Regions from separate parts of the Rahnella sp. PD4 genome, predicted to be linked through region 1. Evidence: predicted binding sites of a transcription regulator. Region 1 holds the regulator's gene; each other region holds the start of a gene.
What was found. Region 1 encodes PurR, which represses purine synthesis genes. Its sites were predicted from a motif close to CANGCAAACGTTTGCNTG; they were not measured.

Region 2: rbsD (D-ribose pyranase) is a predicted target of PurR. The motif match lies at 3,387-3,404, and genes of this name have one in related genera.
Region 3: ACOZIO_RS22580 (nucleobase:cation symporter-2 family protein) is a predicted target of PurR. The motif match lies at 2,584-2,601, and genes of this name have one in related genera.

Annotation. Positions count from the first base shown of each region.
Region 1 covers NZ_JBLZQF010000001.1:862,209-868,389, reverse strand. The annotation lists gene cfa (cyclopropane fatty acyl phospholipid synthase) at 1-305, opposite strand, end outside; gene punC (purine nucleoside transporter PunC) at 660-1,877, opposite strand; gene punR (DNA-binding transcriptional activator PunR) at 2,014-2,919, shown strand; gene purR (HTH-type transcriptional repressor PurR) at 2,955-3,980, opposite strand; gene ACOZIO_RS03835 (YnhF family membrane protein) at 4,285-4,404, shown strand; gene ACOZIO_RS03830 (C40 family peptidase) at 4,570-5,466, opposite strand; gene ACOZIO_RS03825 (hypothetical protein) at 5,820-5,948, shown strand; gene ACOZIO_RS03820 (Grx4 family monothiol glutaredoxin) at 5,929-6,181, shown strand, end outside.
Region 2 covers NZ_JBLZQF010000005.1:358,961-365,141, reverse strand. The annotation lists gene rbsB (ribose ABC transporter substrate-binding protein RbsB) at 1-440, opposite strand, end outside; gene rbsC (ribose ABC transporter permease) at 464-1,435, opposite strand; gene rbsA (ribose ABC transporter ATP-binding protein RbsA) at 1,442-2,947, opposite strand; gene rbsD (D-ribose pyranase) at 2,955-3,374, opposite strand; gene kup (low affinity potassium transporter Kup) at 3,589-5,457, opposite strand; gene ravA (ATPase RavA) at 5,725-6,181, shown strand, end outside.
Region 3 covers NZ_JBLZQF010000013.1:20,712-26,892, forward strand. The annotation lists gene ACOZIO_RS22575 (AsmA family protein) at 1-983, opposite strand, end outside; gene ACOZIO_RS22580 (nucleobase:cation symporter-2 family protein) at 1,138-2,529, opposite strand; gene gltS (sodium/glutamate symporter) at 2,768-3,979, shown strand; gene ACOZIO_RS22590 (PTS sugar transporter subunit IIC) at 4,035-5,360, opposite strand; gene recG (ATP-dependent DNA helicase RecG) at 5,594-6,181, opposite strand, start outside.

The sequences.
Region 1 (6,181 bases):
CGTGCTGCGGCGACACGTAAAGTATCTTTGAAATGGTGGGGCAGTTTATTTTCCAAACCGGCACGGATAACACGCTGGAAAAAGATATCCAGACGGTCGCATTCCCACCAACCGTCCATGTAACTTTCACCGAGGCCCAGAGAACCTTCCTGTAAAACACGCTTAAAGAAGTCAGTGTTTTTTACTTTAAGGTCGAAAGGACGATTACCGTTTACCTGAATATCTGCCATCGCCAGCATCTCACTGGCGATCCGATACCATTGATTGTCCTGAATGCTTTGGTCTTCTATACACGATGAACTCATAGCTTCTCCATCACTTTCTCTTCTGACTTATTAACCTGCCGGGAAAAGCAAAGGCTATTTTTGCAGGTCTTTATGAGAACAGACGACTAGCGTCTCGCCCGATATTCGACACCAACAGAGGAAATTAAGAAGAACGCCTGCGCGCCGGAAGACGGGCAGGAAAATCATCCGTGAAAAGTATTCAAAAAATAAGTGTGACACCGTCCGCGCGTCTGGCTTAAGTATGTAATAAAAGTTTTGTAAAAATGCTATTTTATTTGGTTTTGTTGAGTATAGGCTCGCTGGCAGGCATTCTCAATAGTAAATCGTAATCAATGAAAATGCCCGCTAAGTGACTGTTACATTAGGGTATTATCACTGTTGATTTGCGTGCAGAGTCTGAGTTTCCTGCTCCGGTGGCTGCTCATCGTCTCGTACATTTTTATGCTGTAAAGAGAGCCAGCGGCCCAAAACTACCAACAATAGTGTAGACAGCATGATCGTGACTGTCGCCATGAGCGGGTGCACAATAAATGCGGAAACCAGCATGCTGGCAAGGAAGCAAAGCCCAAGCTGCAAGGTATTCTGCAACGCTGCCGCCTTACCTGTATTAGCAGGAAATGGCATTAATGCATTTGCGACAACAATTGGATAGGTTGCACCATTCACCAAAGCCATCAGACAGAAAGGGATCAGCAAACTTGTCAGCCCGGCATCTGTGAACATAGCCACACAGAACAAGGCCACCATACTGATGCCGTAACCAGTCAGTAACCATGGCAGAATTTTATTGCCGTCCAGCCTGTTGATCAGAACACGGCAACCAAAACCACCGAGCAGGAAAGCGATAGTCTGTGGAACATAGCTCAGCCCGATGGCACCGGGTGAATAGCCCATATCGCTCAGGATAAACGGTGAGCCCGTCAGCCACGCAAAGAAACCCGCTGAACAGGCGGCATAAATCATGACATTCCCGCTGTAAACAGGCGATTTCAATAAAGTCGTAAAGCCGGTTTTATCTGCCTTTGCGTCTTTTGCCGGTTTGTTTTCATGCAGAGTCAGCGTCGTCAGCACTAAAGCGATGGCAACGACGGTCAGCAGGGCAAAAATAGCTTCCCAGTCAAAATGATTGAGCACCCAGGCACCCAGCAACGGTGCAAGAGCCGGAGAAAGCGCCACTAACGGCATAATGCTGGCAAAAGTTTTTTTTGCCACATCGGCAGAAAAACGGTCAACAACGATAGCCTGCCAGGTGACTGCGGCAGCACACACGCCTATGGCCTGTAAGAAACGCAGGGCCAGAAGAGCGCGTACATTCTCAACCCAGATAACACCCAGACAGCCGAACGCAAAAAGTATCAGACCAAGAAGCAATACCGGTTTACGGCCGATTCTGTCCGACAGTGGCCCCCACAGCAACTGACCAACAGCAAATCCACCGAGAAAAATGCTCAGACTTGCGCTGATCATCCCGGGGCTGGTCATCAGACTGGTTTGCATGGCACTGAATGCAGGCAGATACATATCGGTGGCTAAAAAGCCCAGCATGCTCAGACCCGCAAGATAGAGCATAAATCCAAAGGAGGGTTTCATTATTGTCTCGTTAATTTATTTATTGCAGATGATGTGACGCAGATTTCATACCGGGGGCGGAGTTTAACGCTTTGATAACAGGCTTGTGAAACGTTAATATTTGCACTCTGCTATCAAAAAAATTGAAGGCTGGATTATGTGGTCAGAATACGCTCTCGAAGTGGTTGATGCTGTCGCAAGAACCGGCAGTTTTAGTGCAGCTGCGCAGGACTTACACCGTGTGCCTTCTGCCATCAGTTACACCGTCCGCCAGCTTGAACAATGGCTGGCCGTGCCGTTGTTTGAACGTCGACATCGTGACGTAGTGCTGACGCCAGCGGGAAAGGTTTTTGTCGATGAAGCACGGGTTATGACAAAAAAAATGATAGCCACCCGCCGGCAGTGTCAACAGGTGGCGAACGGCTGGCGCGGCGAATTACGTGTGGCGGTCGACCGGATTGTCAAACCCGCACGGACACGGCGTCTGGTGCTCGATTTTTATCGCCATTTTGCGGATACCGAACTCATTATTCACTCGGAAGTGTTTAACGGTGTCTGGGATGCGTTGGTCGACGGGCGTGCAGACGTGGCGATCGGCGCTACGCGCGCGATACCGGTTGGCGGGCGCTTCAGTTTTCGTGATATGGGATTTATGGACTGGCATTGTGTCGTCAGCCCGCAACATCCGCTGGCGCAGCTATCCGGTGCGCTGAACGATGATCAACTGCGACCTTATCCGGCATTGTGCCTGGAAGATACTTCCCGGACATTGCCTAAGCGTGATACCTGGACGCTCGATAACCAGCGGCGTCTGGTCGTGCCGGACTGGACCTGTGCGCTGGAATGCCTGACTGAGGGTTTATGCGTGGGTATGATGCCGGTTCACCGGGTCATGCCGTGGATTGAACAGGGAAAATTACAGGTGCTGGCACTGGAGAATATATTCCCTGACAGCCCGTGCTGCCTGACGTGGGATCAAAGCAATCCTTCACCTTCACTGAGCTGGCTGTTGGAATACATGGGCGATACAGACACCATGAATCAGGAATGGCTGCGCGATTAGAACAAACGCCTGCACAGGCAGGCGTTTGTTATTTGTTAACGACGGTAATCGCGGTACGGGCCGTCGGCGACTGAACGGCGCTCGACCAGTTTCGGATGCACTTCGATGGTCTGGGACTCTTCACGCTTACTGACAATTCTGTCCAGTAACATCGTAAAGGCCATTTCACCCAGACGTTCTTTCGGCTGATGCACGGTTGTCAGCGCCGGGGAGAAGTAACGGGCGTTACGCACATTGTCGTACCCGATCACGGAAATATCCTGAGGAACGCGAAGGCCGAGTTCGTCTGCGGCACAAATTGCACCCATTGCCATCACATCGCCGCCGCAAAATACGGCAGTCGGACGATGCTTCTGCATCAGAATCTTATGCATTGCCTGGTAGCCAGACTCTGGTTCGAAATCACCCTGAACTACCCATTCGTCACGAAGAGGAATATTGGCTTCAGTCAGTGCTTTCACAAAACCCTGGAAGCGGCCGCCGCCGGTATTACGCGCCAGTTGCCCGGGGATCACGCCAATATCACGATGACCGCGTTCAATCAGATAACGACCGGCCATGTAACCACCTTCGAAAGCGTTATCGATAATGCTGTCGGTAAAGTTCTTGCGTGCTTCACCCCAGTCCATGACCACCATGGGAATCGAGCGGTACTCTTCGAGCATATTGAGCAATTCATCAGGGTATTCCGCGCACATCACCAGCAAGCCGTCGACGCGTTTTTGCGCCAGCATTTGCAGGTAGGCCTGTTGTTTCTCCAGGTTATTATGCGAGTTACACAAAATCAGCGTATAGCCTTTGGAGAAGCAGCTGTTTTCCACGGCTTCAATCACTTCGGCAAAATAGGGCGCTTCGCTTGAGGTGGCCAGCAGGCCGATGGTTTTAGTGTTATTGACCTTCAGACTGCGGGCTACAGCACTCGGAGAGTAATGTAACTCTTTGATTGCAAGGAGAACCGCTTCTTTGGTTTCTTCGGCGACGAAACGTGTTTTATTGATGACGTGCGACACGGTTGTAGTGGAAACGCCAGCGCGCTTTGCGACATCTTTAATCGTTGCCATGTAAACAATGACTCCTGAACTCACGTGCTTCAGCACGTTAGCATTATGTTAATCGTTTGCCTGCGAGGATTTAACTGCTGGCTTCTCAAAGGGCAGTGAAATCATTGGGTGGATTCTTCAGAATGAGGCGCGAAATGCTCTCGGGTGAAATCGACCGGCACACAGACGTGTTAACCGACAATTTTCTCTTATAATGCAGGAAAGTGGAAGCAAAATTCTCAGGAACGCATTGTCATTCAACACAAGATTTTAAAGGTTAATTATGAGAAAATGCGTTGGCACACAATGAGTGTGGTATTAAGAAATGCCACAATTTGATCCGAAAGGGGGTTTGATGGACAGCAACCTGAAATTATCGTTGATCACCACGGTATGCGCTTTGCTTATGATTATCGCTTTCAGCTTCACTGCAATAATGAACTGATTCAATAAGTGATCCGCCATAAAAAAGGGCGACGCCTGTCACAGGCGTCGCCCTTTTCAATGTTACGCAGTGACCGTTACCGCCGATGTTCTTCCCTGCAGAAACGCTTCGTTAAATGCTATTCAATGGCTGATTAGCGAACCTTCAGACTTAACGAATTGTTTATTATCGGATCGTTTTAGGGGTCATTACCCGACGTGCGCCTACATAGTGGTCTTGCCAGTAATCATCGCCAAGAGAAGTAATTTTAATGTCTTCGCCCGTTCTTGGAGACTGAATAAACTTGCCGTTGCCAACGTAAACCCCAACATGGTCTGCCGCGCCGCGGTTATTGATTCTGAAGAACACCAGATCACCGCTTTCAAGTTCGCCGCGTTTGACCGGAGCGGCATCGCGCAGGTGATACATTTCATTCGCTGTACGTGGCATTTTTATACGGATCAAATCTTTGTAAGCATAATAAACTAAGCCGCTGCAATCAAAACCGGTATTCGGCGAGGTTCCGCCCCAGCGATACGGTTTTCCTACCTGGTGCATCAGTTTGGTCATGGCCGTTTGCTGAGCATGCTGATAGCGTTTTTTATGTGTTGCACTTAGCGTAATCGGTTTGCTGTCTTCTTCGAATTTCTTACCTTTACGGTGCCGGCCATAGGCTTCTTTTTTACCGGCCTTTTCCGTGCTGTTTTTCGCGAGGGCACGGGTTTTGCTATGTCTCTCTGTTTTGCTCTCGGCCCGCGTGGTCTTGAGTGTCTTTTCTTTTTTACTTTCGGCCCGCGTTTTGGCGCTTCTCTCCGTCGTGGTCTTTCGTTTAACCAGTTCGGTGCTTTTCACTTTCTTCTTCGAATTCTTATCCTGAGTTTTTTGTTCTGTGACGGGCGCGGTTTTCGTTTTTTTACTGTTTTTCGCAGCAACCGTTTTTCGCTTTCGTCGTTCTTCCGGCGCAGCCTGATTAACATGACTTTTACGCTGATCGGCAGAGACACGAGTCTGTGGCGACGCATGTGCCATATTTAAAAACAGCTGGGTAAAGAGCAGCACAAAAAGCGTGAACAGTAAGCGCATAGCTTCGTTACCATGAGTGGTAGGTTAAACATCAGGGATGTCAGAGTATTGCCTAAAAGAACCCGACAAAAAAGCACGAATTGCCTCGATTCTAGATCATATTGTGAGAAAAAGTTAATAGCTTTTTTTATGTCGAAATAACCGCCATTTTTAGTCAAAAAAATGACCGTTTTTCATGATGTTAATATTTGAGTTAATCAGTGGAATTCTGCAAATTTGATCGGATTGATGAACGCCGGAAATGTTATTCCCGATGAATGTTTAAATATGTGAGCCTGAGCGCACCCGCTAAAAATGGTTAAATAAATTGTCAGCACTGAGAAAGACCCCACAAAAAATGGCGTTTTTATCTGATGGCTGCCGTCGTTACAATAGAAGGTATTGTGATTGTACACCGTCTCTTTGTGCTGCGCGTGAAGAGCAATGATCGTGACAGCCTGTACCGGCTTGAGGAAGCAAGAAATGACTACTCCAACTATTGAAAAGATTCAGAAGCAAGTTTCTGAAAACCCGATTCTGCTGTACATGAAAGGTTCGCCAAAACTGCCAAGCTGCGGTTTCTCTGCTCAGGCTGTTCAGGCGCTTTCTGCCTGTGGCGAACGTTTTGCTTACGTGGATATCCTGCAGAACCCGGACATCCGTGCTGAGATGCCAAAGTTTGCTAACTGGCCAACGTTCCCACAATTGTGGGTGGACGGCGAACTGGTTGGCGGCT
Region 2 (6,181 bases), on a different contig from region 1:
TCACCCAGTTTCTTGGCAATGTAATCACCGGCCATTTTACCACCGAAGGCGTTATCCGATGCAACGTGGCTGGCCACAACCCCCTTAGTAGCCTGACGGTCAAGGGTGATCACCGGGATTTTCGCCTGGTTTGCCATCGCAACGGCATTGCCTACCGCATCAGAATCAGTCGGGTTGATCAGCATCAGCTTAGTGCCACGAACCGTCAGATCCTGTACGTTTGCCAGTTCTTTCGCCGGGTTATTCTGAGAGTCAAGAACCACCAGGTTATAACCCAGTTTGTCCGCCTCTTTCTGCGCACCGTCTTTCATGGAGACGAAGAACGGGTTGTTCAGCGTGGAAACCACCAGCGCAATGGTATCTTTCGCCAGAACGTTAGCACTGAAAGAAGCGGTGATCGCTGCAGCGGAAACCCAGACAGCCAGTTTTTTCATATTCATGGTCATAAGTCCTGTAGGAGAGGTTATTTGTTGCTTTTGTTATCCACCAGAACCGCCAGCAGGATGACAACTGCTTTTACGATCATCTGGTAGTAGGAAGAAACACCTAATAAGTTCAAACCGTTATTCAGGAAGCCAAGGATCAATGCACCGATCAGCGTTCCAACAATGCGTCCTTTTCCCCCGGACAGGCTGGTTCCCCCTAATACCACAGCGGCAATCGCATCCAGCTCATAACCTGTACCCGCGTTCGGCTGCGCAGAGGATAATCGCGCCACTTCAATGATACTGGCCAGAGCGGCTAACAACCCACACAGGGAATAGACGATAATTTTAACTTTATCGACGCTGATACCTGACAGACGCGTAGCGGATTCGTTACCGCCCAGCGCGTAGATATAACGCCCTAGCCGGGTGTGATGCAGCATGTACCACGCCGCAATAAACACCACAGCCATCAGCCAGACGGGCGTCGGGATACCCAGCGGGCGACCGATACCAAACCAGCCAAATACATCAGCGACATCATTAAAACCGGTACTGATCGGGCTGCCGTTGGTATACACCATTGTGATACCGCGCAGCAGCAACATCATGACCAGCGTGGCGATAAACGCCTGAACCTTACCTTTGGCCACAATCATACCGGTGACGCCACCCACAGCGGCACCCAGCACCAGCGCAGCCCCCACAGCAACCAGCGCATTCACTTCCAGTCCGACAATCGAGGCGGCAACAGCACCGGTCAGCGCCAGCAAAGAGCCGACGGATAAATCGATACCGGACGTCAGGATCACCAGCGTCATACCCACCGCCATAATGGCGTTGACGGACGTCTGCTGAAGGATGTTAAACAGGTTGTTAACCGTAAAGAAATTCGGGCTCATGGAAGAAACCACGGCAATCAACACCAGCAGCGCAATCAGAGACTTTTGCTCCAGCAACCACTCTTTACTGATCCAGCGCTTTTTGGCTGGCAATGTCTGAGAACTCATATCTGATTACTCCTGCGTCACGCCGTATTGCTTGCCGACAGCAGCTGCCATCAACACTTCTTGCGTAGCCTGTTCTATCGGGAATTCACCGCTTAAATGACCTTCATGCATCACCAAAACCCGGTCACTCATGCCAATCACTTCCGGCATTTCTGAGGAAACCAAAATGATGCTCAGCCCTTCGCGCTTGAACTGGTTTATAAGCTGGTAAATTTCTTTTTTAGCACCAACGTCAACGCCGCGCGTCGGTTCGTCGAGGATCAGAACTTTCGGCCGCGTCATTAATCCACGGGCAATCGCCACTTTTTGTTGATTACCGCCGGACAGCAGGCCGATGGTCTGCATCATTGACGGTGTTTTGATATTGAAAAGGCGGATGAAATCGCCGACAGCCTGCTGTTCGTCGGCATGCTTAAGGCTCCCGCCGGTGTGACTGAAATAGCGCAACGCGGTCAGTGACATGTTTTCTTTCACAGACATACCGAGCACCAAACCATCGCGCTTACGGTCTTCAGAAATGTAAACAATACCGTTTGCCAACCCGTCTTGCGGAGAGTGAGTCACCACTTCGCGGCCATCTAGCGCCACATAACCACTTTTACGCGGTAGCGCGCCGTAGAGAATTTTCATCAGTTCGGTACGGCCGGCACCCATCAAACCGGAAATCCCCAGGATTTCGCCGCTGTACAGTTCAAAGCTGATGTTGTTCACTCCCGGTCCGCTGATATCACGCACCTGCAGGCGCAGCGCACCGCGTTCATGATTAATACGCGGGTATTGTTCCTCCAGACGGCGGCCCACCATCATTTCAATCAACGTGTCTTCTTCCAGTTCGCTGACCGGACGCTCTGCAATGAACTGCCCGTCACGAAATACCGTCACGTCGTCGCAGATTTCGAAGATTTCTTTCATGCGGTGTGAGATATACACCACGCCACAGCCGGCAGCTTTCAGTTCGCGTATAACGCTAAATAAAGAAGCGGTTTCAGTATCGGTCAGGGCATCGGTCGGCTCATCCATAATGATGACTTTGGATTCAAAGCTAAGCACTTTAGCTATTTCGACCATTTGCTGGTCGCCGATGGATAAATCCCCCACCAGCCGGTCACTTTTGTAACGCAGATTCAGGCGCGCCAGCAGTTTATCGGCTTCGGCATACATCTTCTTCCAGTTGATACGGCCAAAACCGTTTACAAACTCACGGCCAAGGAAGATGTTTTCAGCAATAGTCAGTTGAGGGATCAGATTTAATTCCTGATGGATAATCCCGATCCCGGCTTCCTGCGATGCTTTCGGACCGTTGAACGTCGCTTCCTTACCCAGAAAACGTACTGAGCCGGCATCTTTTTGATAGATGCCGGTCAGCACTTTCATCATGGTGGACTTGCCCGCGCCGTTTTCCCCCACCAACGCCATCACTCGTCCCGGATAGACGCTGAGCGCCGCGCCGGAAAGGGCTTTCACGCCGGGAAAGGCTTTATCAATGCCTGTCAGTTGCAGCAAAGGTTGCATAAAAGCCTCAGAAGGTTACGCCGGCACACAGAATAATGTTCGCATAAGGCGAACATTCCCCGCTGCGGATCACAGCCCGACTTTTTTCGCTTTGCGCTTTGAATGCCTCATGGCTGACGTAATCCAAAGCAATGGTGTTTCCCTGGTGTTGTTCGAGTTGTGTCAATTGGGCGAGCAACGCTTCATGGAGTTGAGGATTTTTAGTCTGGATTTCCTCGGCGAGGATAGCCCGCTCAACCTGCATCTCGTGTGTCACTACCTCTAAGACTTGTAAAAAGGTGGGGACTCCCTGGGTTAATGCCAGATCGATGCGTTGGCAAGCTGCTGGCACCGGAAGACCGGCATCGCCAATAACCAGCTGATCGGTGTGGCCTAACCGGGCAATAACATGTGAGATTTCGGCATTTAACAGCGGTGACTTCTTCATTGTGAACTCCTACAGCGAAACGTTTCGCTCATTGAAGAGTTTATAAAGATTAGCGGACATGGCAACGAGCTAGTGATGGAATTGTGATCAGCGTCGAAACGTTTCGCTGACTGATTCGGAAACAACGTGGAAATTTGAGTTATCGTTTAAGAAAGGCAGGAGCAGAAATAAAACAGGGCACCCGAAGGTACCCTTTGAGCGGCAGAAATGGGGATCAGATTTCCACCTGCGTGCCGAGTTCGATCACCCGGTTAGGCGGAATTTCAAACTGATCGGGCGCACGCAGGGCATTACGGCTGAGCGCCATAAAGAGTTTCCCACGGAAGTACAGATACCACGGGCGCTTGGTCAGGATCAGCGATTCATGCGACATGAAGAATGACGTTTCCATCATCCGGCACGGTAATCCTTCCAGACCACAGCGATGGAATACTTCTTCCACGTTCGGCGTTTCTTTAAACCCGTAACTGGCTACTACACGCCAGAACGTCGGTGACAGCTGCTCGATGGTGACACGCCGGACATTATGCACATAAGGCGCATCTTCCGTGCGCAGCGTCAGCAGTACCACGCGCTCATGCAATACTTTGTTGTGTTTGAGGTTGTGCAGCAATGCAAACGGAATGACGTTGATGGCACGAGACATATACACAGCCGTTCCCGGAACACGCACCGGCGGAGATTTTTCCAGAGAGGCGATCATCGCCTCCAGGGAATTCCCATGCTCGTTCATACGGCGCATAAGGCGGAAGCGTTCGCTCTTCCAGGTGGTCATCACGATGAACATGCACAAACCCAGCGTCAGTGGCAACCAGCCACCGGAGAACAGTTTGGTGGCATTCGCCGCGAACAGCGGGATATCCATAAACAGCAGACCGATCAGTAAAAGTCCGACCAGGAAGGGTTTCCAGTGCCAGTTTTTGAGCGCAACCGTACAGGAAAGTATGCTGGTCAGCACCATCGTACCGGTCACGGCAATACCATAAGCCGCCGCCAGATTGCTCGAATGCTCGAAGCTGGCGATAACAATAACCACCGCAAAATAAAGCAGCCAGTTGATAGCCGGAATGTAAATCTGGCCAGCTTCCATTTCTGACGTATGGATAATGCGCATTGGCGGTAAATAGCCCAAACGTACAGCCTGGCGGGTCAGGGAAAACACGCCCGAAATAACTGCCTGGGAGGCGATAATGGTCGCGAGTGTTGCCAGAATCAGTAACGGGATTAATGCCCAGTCAGGCGCCAGCAGGAAGAACGGGTTCTTAATCGATTCCGGGTTTTTCAGCAATAATGCGCCCTGACCGAAATAGTTCAGCACCAGAGAAGGCAGTACCACGGTGAACCAGGCCAGACGGATAGGGAATTTCCCGAAGTGGCCCATATCGGCATATAACGCTTCAACACCGGTAATCGACAGAACCACTGCACCGAGCGCCAGGAAGGAGAACGACTTATGCTCGATAAAGAAGTTAACTGCCCACATAGGGTTCATGGCGCGTAGCACTTCAGGATTCTGCATAATACTGTTGACGCCAAGCACCGCCAGCGTCAGGAACCACAGCAACATTACCGGTGCAAACAGTTTGCCCACAATGCCGGTACCATGCTTCTGAATAATGAAAAGCAGCGTCAGAACAGTAATAGAAAGAGGAACGATATAAGGATCGAGCGAAGGGGCTGCGATTTCCAGACCTTCCATTGCGGAAAGTACTGAAATAGCCGGAGTGATCACCACTTCACCATAGAAGAAGCTTCCCCCGATCAGGCCGAGAATGACCAGAACGGCAGTGGTTCGCGCCGACGTGTTTCTGCCTGCCAGAGACATCAGCGTCAGAATACCCCCTTCGCCTGCGTTGTCCGCCCGCATCACATAAGTGAGGTACTTGAGCGAAACAATGAGGATTAACATCCAAAAAATCAGAGAAAGAAAGCCAAAAACGACGCTGGGTTCAACGTTAAAACCATAATGACCAGAAAAACACTCTCTTAAGGTATAGAGAGGACTGGTACCAATGTCGCCATAGACCACACCAATGGCGGCCAGGGTTACTGCTGGGAGTGACCGTTTATGTTCAGTGCTCATATTTCGTTTCTTTTTTGCTCGAACATCCGTAAGCGATGTGTGCGCTCAGACTTATGATGCCCACTAAAAGGCGCACAGTATGCACGAATAAATCAGATTGCCTACCCTTAAATGCGCAGTGAAACCGGCGTTCTTATGAACGAGGTCGCATTTTTGATAATAGAAAATTTTTAGTAATCAACAAGCTATAACGATAAAAATAAACGTGGAATATCGTCACCAGCCAGTACACTATTCAATAACTTAATGGATACCGAAAGAGACAGTATGGCGCAATTTCCCCTTTTGGCAGAACGGATAGCCCGTCTTGCCAACGCATTAGAACATGGCCTGTACGAACGGCAGGATGCCATACGACTTTGCCTTTTGGCCGCCCTGTGCGGCGAAAGCGTTTTCCTGCTGGGGCCGCCGGGCATTGCAAAAAGTCTGATCGCCCGTCGCCTGAAATTCGCGTTCCGCCATGCCCGCGCTTTTGAATATCTTATGACACGCTTTTCCACGCCGGAAGAAGTCTTTGGTCCGCTATCAATTCAGGCCCTGAAAGATGAGGGCCGCTATCTGCGTCTGACCGAAGGTTATTTGCCGGAAGCTGAAATTGTCTTCCTTGATGAAATCTGGAAAGCCGGTCCCGCCATTCTCAACACGCTTCTGACCGCCATCAACGAGCGCCGGTTCCGTAATGGCGAGCGTGAAGAAGCAATACCTTTACGTCTGCTGGTCAGCG
Region 3 (6,181 bases), on a different contig from region 1:
GTGGCTTGTTTGATAGCGATACCCTGCGGCGAAAGGTCGAGGCTAATGATCGGATCCTGAATATGCAGATTCCCATCAATCATATCGGTCGCATTCAGGGTGATTTCACCCTCGTCGCTTTGCCAGTCGCCTTTTTCGAGCGTCAGATCCTGCACGGATAAATCAACGTCACTGAATGCCCAGTCCGTTCCCTGCAAACGGGCATCAATCAGATCAAGGCGTTGAATAGTCACTTTTGGCAGGGTCTGGAAGTCATCGAAGAAAGCGGAAAGCGGTTTTGAAGTTTGCAGGCGCACATTGCTCAGACGCAGGTTTTCAATGTTCCAGCTACCGTCGGCGGCCTGTGTGGCTTTGCCCGTTAACTGACCGCGGGCCAGATCGCCGCCAAAATTACTCAGCGTCAGATTTTTATGATCGATATTACCCTGAATCAGCACATTTTCGGTTGCCAGCCCGTTGACCGTCAGGCCGGCAGCGCTCAGCTGGAAGTCAGCCTTATCCCCTAATAGTTGACTGGATTTTGGCTGCCACGGCGAAATACCGGCGTTAATTTGCTGGCCCTGAATGTCTAAGCCCGCGGCATTGCCGGTAAGCGCCATCTTGCTCAGTTGCAAAGTATTGGCCTGCAACGGCAATCTGATTGAGGAGGGACTGACGTTGAGGCGTCCGTTGACCAAAACGACGCGATCGAAAAAGCGCGGTTCGGTGATTTGCCGCCAGCTTAAATCCAGATCAACTTCACCGGCATTCAGCACTTCCGGTTGATTCTTCTGCCCGAAAATCACATGGGTTAACGTCACGCGACCCGGCGACGACCAGTTATGGTCGAGTTTCTCCACGGAAAGACGATACTCGCTGTTATTGCTGACCCAGCGGCTGACCCAGCCAGCCGCCCAGCGGGTTTGTAATAGGACGTATACCAGCACGATCGCCAGCACCAGAAGTAAGGCGAACGTCAGCAAAATTTTACCGATAAATCTCATCGTCTGGAGCCCTGTAACGGGAAAGTGGAAAAAAGATTCTTTGTTTATGCCGCAAACAGCGACTTTTCTCAACAGGTTAGCAGAACGGAGGCAATAAAAAACGGCAGGGGTTCCAGACCCACTGCCGCTGTTGCACACAGATTACATCCCGTGATCACTTTTCGTGAGGGAAAACCAGATTCAGAACAATCGCAGTAATACCGCCCGCCGCAATGCCAGAAGACAGAAGGGTTTTCAGCCAGTCTGGCGCGAATTGCAGGATCAGCGGCTGCTGTGAAACCCCCATGCCGACGGCGAGAGAAAGCGCCATGATCATAATCGCGCGGCGATTCAGACGCTCACGGGAAACAATACGCACACCTGAAGCGGCAATAGTACCGAACATCACGATGGTGGCACCGCCCAGCACCGGTTCAGGAATATGCTGCACAAATCCTGCAACGGCAGGGAACAGCCCGAGGATAATCAACATCAGCGCGACCACAAAACCAACATAACGGCTGGCAACGCCGGTCAGTTGAATGACGCCGTTGTTTTGTCCGAAGCAGGAGTTCGGGAAGGTGTTAAATACTGCAGAAAGCATTGAGTTCAGACCATTGGCCAGCACGCCACCTTTTATGCGCTTCATATACAGCGGGCCGCTGACCGGTTGTTCAGAAACGTCTGAAGTGGCCGTAATATCCCCGATGGTTTCCAGTGATGTCACCATGAAAATCAGCATCAGCGGGATCAGCAGATTCCAGTCAAAACCCAGACCGTAATACAACGGTGTCGGTAATGTTATCCAGTTGCTTTGTGTGGCTGGCGCGACGGTTGGCAACATGCCCGTCATCCAGGCTACCAGATAACCCACGGCCATCGCGATAACCAGAGACGCGACACGCAGATAAGGGTTGCGCTGACGGTTTAGCAGGATAATCACCACCAGCACAACGGCAGCCAGCAGCAGATTTTTCGGTGCCCCAAAAGTGTGATCGCTCATGGCCGCATAACCGCCACCGATAGACGTCAGACCGACCTGAATGAGTGACAGCCCGATAATCATCACCACAATGCCGGAAACCAGCGGCGTAATAATGCGGCGCGCGAGATGCAGGAAACGGGAAAGAATGATTTCGGTACAGGAAGCCAGCATCAGCGTACCGAACAGCGCCGCCATCATGGTCGGCACATCCGCACCGCCATTTTTCAGCGCCATCCCGCCCATGATAAGCGGTGCCACAAAGTTAAAGCTGGTGCCCTGAATAGAGAGTAAACCCGAGCCGACCGGTCCCCAGGTCTTAATCTGTAAAATAGAGGCCAGACCGGAGGCGAACAGCGACATGCTGATGATGTGCTGCGTATCCTGTGCAGGTAAACCCAGCGCCTGACAAATCAGCAATGCGGGTGTTATTACCGCAACAAACATCGCCAGCAAGTGCTGACAGGCGGCGAATAATGTCTGTGGTAATGGCGGACGGTCCTCGAGCCGGTAAATCAGTTCACTTTTTTGCTGGCGGGAGAGATCGGGTTGCTGTGTTTCTTGTTCTGCGGTTTGCGAACTCATGCTGTGGCATTCCAATAAGCGGCAAAGCGGGCATTTTTATAGAAATCAGCGACAAAAGCAATCGTTTGCTAAGCGGGATTTTCCGCAGCAGGTTTGGGATTGGGTGGGATTTATGACCTGTTTTTCTTGCCTGATGTAGTGTGTATGACTTCTAATTCAGTTTCTGGGAAAAAATATGTCAGTGTAAATTTTATAAGCCAATAATTTTATTGGATTTATTTCAGAATGGAGTTCGTCAATGATTCAACTCGATACCTACGGCACCCTGGTTGCTGCCACGTTGGTACTCCTTTTAGGACGAAAATGCGTCCAGTCGGTCAAATTCCTCAAGAAATACACCATTCCTGAACCTGTTGCCGGTGGTTTACTGGTCGCTTTATTGCTGCTGCTCGCTAATCAGATGTTCGGCTGGGAAGTCGGTTTCGACATGTCTTTAAAAGAGCCACTGATGCTGGCGTTTTTTGCCACGATCGGTCTTAACGCTAATCTGGCAAGCCTGCGGAAAGGTGGGAAATCCCTGTTTCTGCTGGTCTTTGTTGTTCTGGGTTTACTGCTTTTGCAAAATGCCATCGGCATCGGTATGGCGAAAATGCTGGGGCTGGATCCGCTGATGGGATTGCTGGCGGGGTCGATTACCCTTTCCGGCGGGCATGGCACCGGGGCGGCATGGAGCAAACTGTTTATTGAGCGTTATGGCTTTGAAAATGCCACAGAAGTCGCTATGGCCTGCGCGACTTTTGGACTGGTTCTTGGCGGTATTATTGGCGGTCCGGTGGCGCGCTATCTGGTTAGCCATTCTTCCTCCCCCAACGGAAATCCTGAAGATACGGTCGATCCGAGCGCATTTGAGAAACCGTCAATTGGCAGAATGATTACGCCACTGGTGATGGTGGAAACTATCGCCCTGATCGCGATTTGCCTGATGGCAGGCACATATACCTCCAGCATGTTGCAAGGTTCGGCCTTTGAAATCCCAACCTTTGTCTGCGTGCTCTTCGTGGGCGTTATCATGAGTAACGTACTGGCATGGCTCGGTTTTTACCGTGTCTTTGACCGTGCGGTATCCGTGCTGGGTAACGTCAGTTTGTCGCTGTTCCTCGCCATGGCTTTGATGAGTCTTAAATTATGGGAGATGGCATCTCTCGCGTTGCCGATGATGGCGATTCTTATCGTGCAAACGCTCTCGATGGCGTGTTACGCAATTTTCGTGACTTATCGCGTGATGGGAAAAAACTACGATGCAGCGGTGCTGGCGGCAGGACACTGTGGTTTCGGGCTGGGTGCTACCCCGACGGCTATTGCCAATATGCAGGCGATCACCAATCAGTTTGGTCCTTCGCATCTTGCGTTTCTGGTGGTGCCGATGGTGGGGGCGTTCTTCATTGATATTGCTAATGCGATTGTGATTAAACTCTATCTGATGTTGCCCGTATTCCCGGCGATCAGTTAAAAAAACAGGCACAGAAACGTCGCTTCTGTGCCTGACTCATTCCTTCCCGTCAGGTTTATTGTGCTGCGTCCGCTTTTTTAGTGAACATCGGTTCGGCTTCAGCGGTTTTCTCCTGCGTCAGTAACTGCTTCTCATAAACTTTGAAGAACGGGTAATAAATCACCATCGACAGTGCCATCAGTAGTATGACCAGTATTGATACTTTGAAATCCCAGCCCATTGCCCATGCCGCACCAATCGGCGCTGGCGATGTCCACGGAACCAGTGAAATCATGTGCGGAAGAATATCCGTCGAAACGGCAAAATAGGCGATAACAGCATTGACCATCGGTGCCAGAAGGAAAGGGATGAAAAATACCGGGTTCATGACGATAGGCGTGCCAAAAATCACCGGCTCATTGATATTGAAACAACTTGGCACCAGGCTGAGTTTCCCCATCGTACGCAGATGTGCTGATTTACTTCGGCAGAATAACAGCACCAGCCCCATCGTCGCTCCTGAACCGCCAATAACGATCAGGAAATTCCAGAAAGCCTCGGTCATGATGTGTGTCATGGGTAAACCGGCAGCGAGAACAGTCTGATTCAGACCGAGATTGGTTAACCAAAAAGCTTGCAACATACCGGAAACAATGGCCGAGCCATGGATGCCCGCAAACCACAGCAGGTGGCAAATCAGCACGGCGAGAAGTACTGCAGGCAGTGAGTCTGCGGCAGAAATCAGCGGCTCAAACAGCGCCATAATCGCCTGTGGCAACAACATATCAAACCCTGACTGTACCAGTAAGCTCAGCGGGAAAAGCGTAATCACCACGGCAACAATCGGGATCAGCAAATCAAACGAATGCTTAATGTTTGAAGGCACCTGTTCGGGTAAACGGATACCAATATTGTATTTTTTCAGTAACCGCGTCAGTTCGGTGACATAAATTGCTACCAGAATGGCGGTAAAGATCCCCACGCCGCCCAGCGCTGCCGTCGACATCTTTTCATCAATCTGCGGTGCTGCGACCAGCAGGAAAGACATCAGCGCCAGCATTGCGGTCATGAACGGATCGAGTTTATAACTTCTCGCCAGATTGTAGGCAATCGATGCCGAGATGTAGATAGACATGATGCCCATCGTCATATTGAACGGTGTCAGGATCTGCACTTCATATTTTGCCGAGAGCGCCAGCCAGTTTCTGGCAAAGCCCCAGGACGATTCAGGCGAGAACGGCGGGTGAACAAAAACCAGTAAAAACGAACCCACAATCATAAAGGGCATTGCTGAAATAAAGCCATCCCGCACCGCCATGACATGTCGCTGTGAAGACAGTCGTGCGGCAAAGGGGCTGATTTTTTGTTCTATAAAGGTAAAGAGGGATTGACTGATACTCATGATGATTTGACCTTATGTTGAGGACATCAGACAGGGTTGCCTTAATAATCATCAGTGTAGTGGCGGGGTGTGGAACCGGTTACCTGCTTTGCCCCACTCTGTGAAGGTTATCAAATAACCTGAGCGGAAAGCTGTTTTGAAGACGCAATGGGGAAAAGGGAAGAGAATATGTTGAAAACAAAACATCATTATTAATAATGATTTGATGAAGTGCGAATGAGCGAGAAGAGAGATCAGGCGTTAGTGTAACGGACTCTTTCTGGCAGCCAGCGCTCAATCAGGGCCTGGGCATGGTCAGGGAATTGTTGCTGCAGATAACGTGCAATGCGCTGTACATCCGGGATCATCGCCTGATCACGTAATAAGTCAGCGACTTTAAACTCGGCACTGCCCGTCTGACGCGTGCCCAATAGTTCACCTGGCCCGCGGATTTCTAAATCCTGCTGAGCAATAACGAAGCCGTCGTTGCTGTCGCGTAAAACCTGCAAACGTTTCTGTGCTGTTTTGCTGAGCGGCGTTTTATAGAGCAGAACACAGTGAGAAGCCACGGCACCACGACCCACGCGCCCGCGTAACTGGTGTAACTGGGCCAGCCCTAAACGCTCCGGGTTTTCGATAATCATCAGGCTGGCGTTCGGTACGTCAACGCCGACTTCAATGACAGTCGTTGCCACCAGAAGTTGTACTTCACCTTGTTTGAAGGCCTGCATGACGGCCTGCTTTTCCAGGGCTTTCATGCGACCGTGAACCAGTCCGATATTCAGAGCCGGGAGTGCCTCCTTCAGGCCTTCCCATGTGGCTTCTGCGGCCTGCGCTTCCAG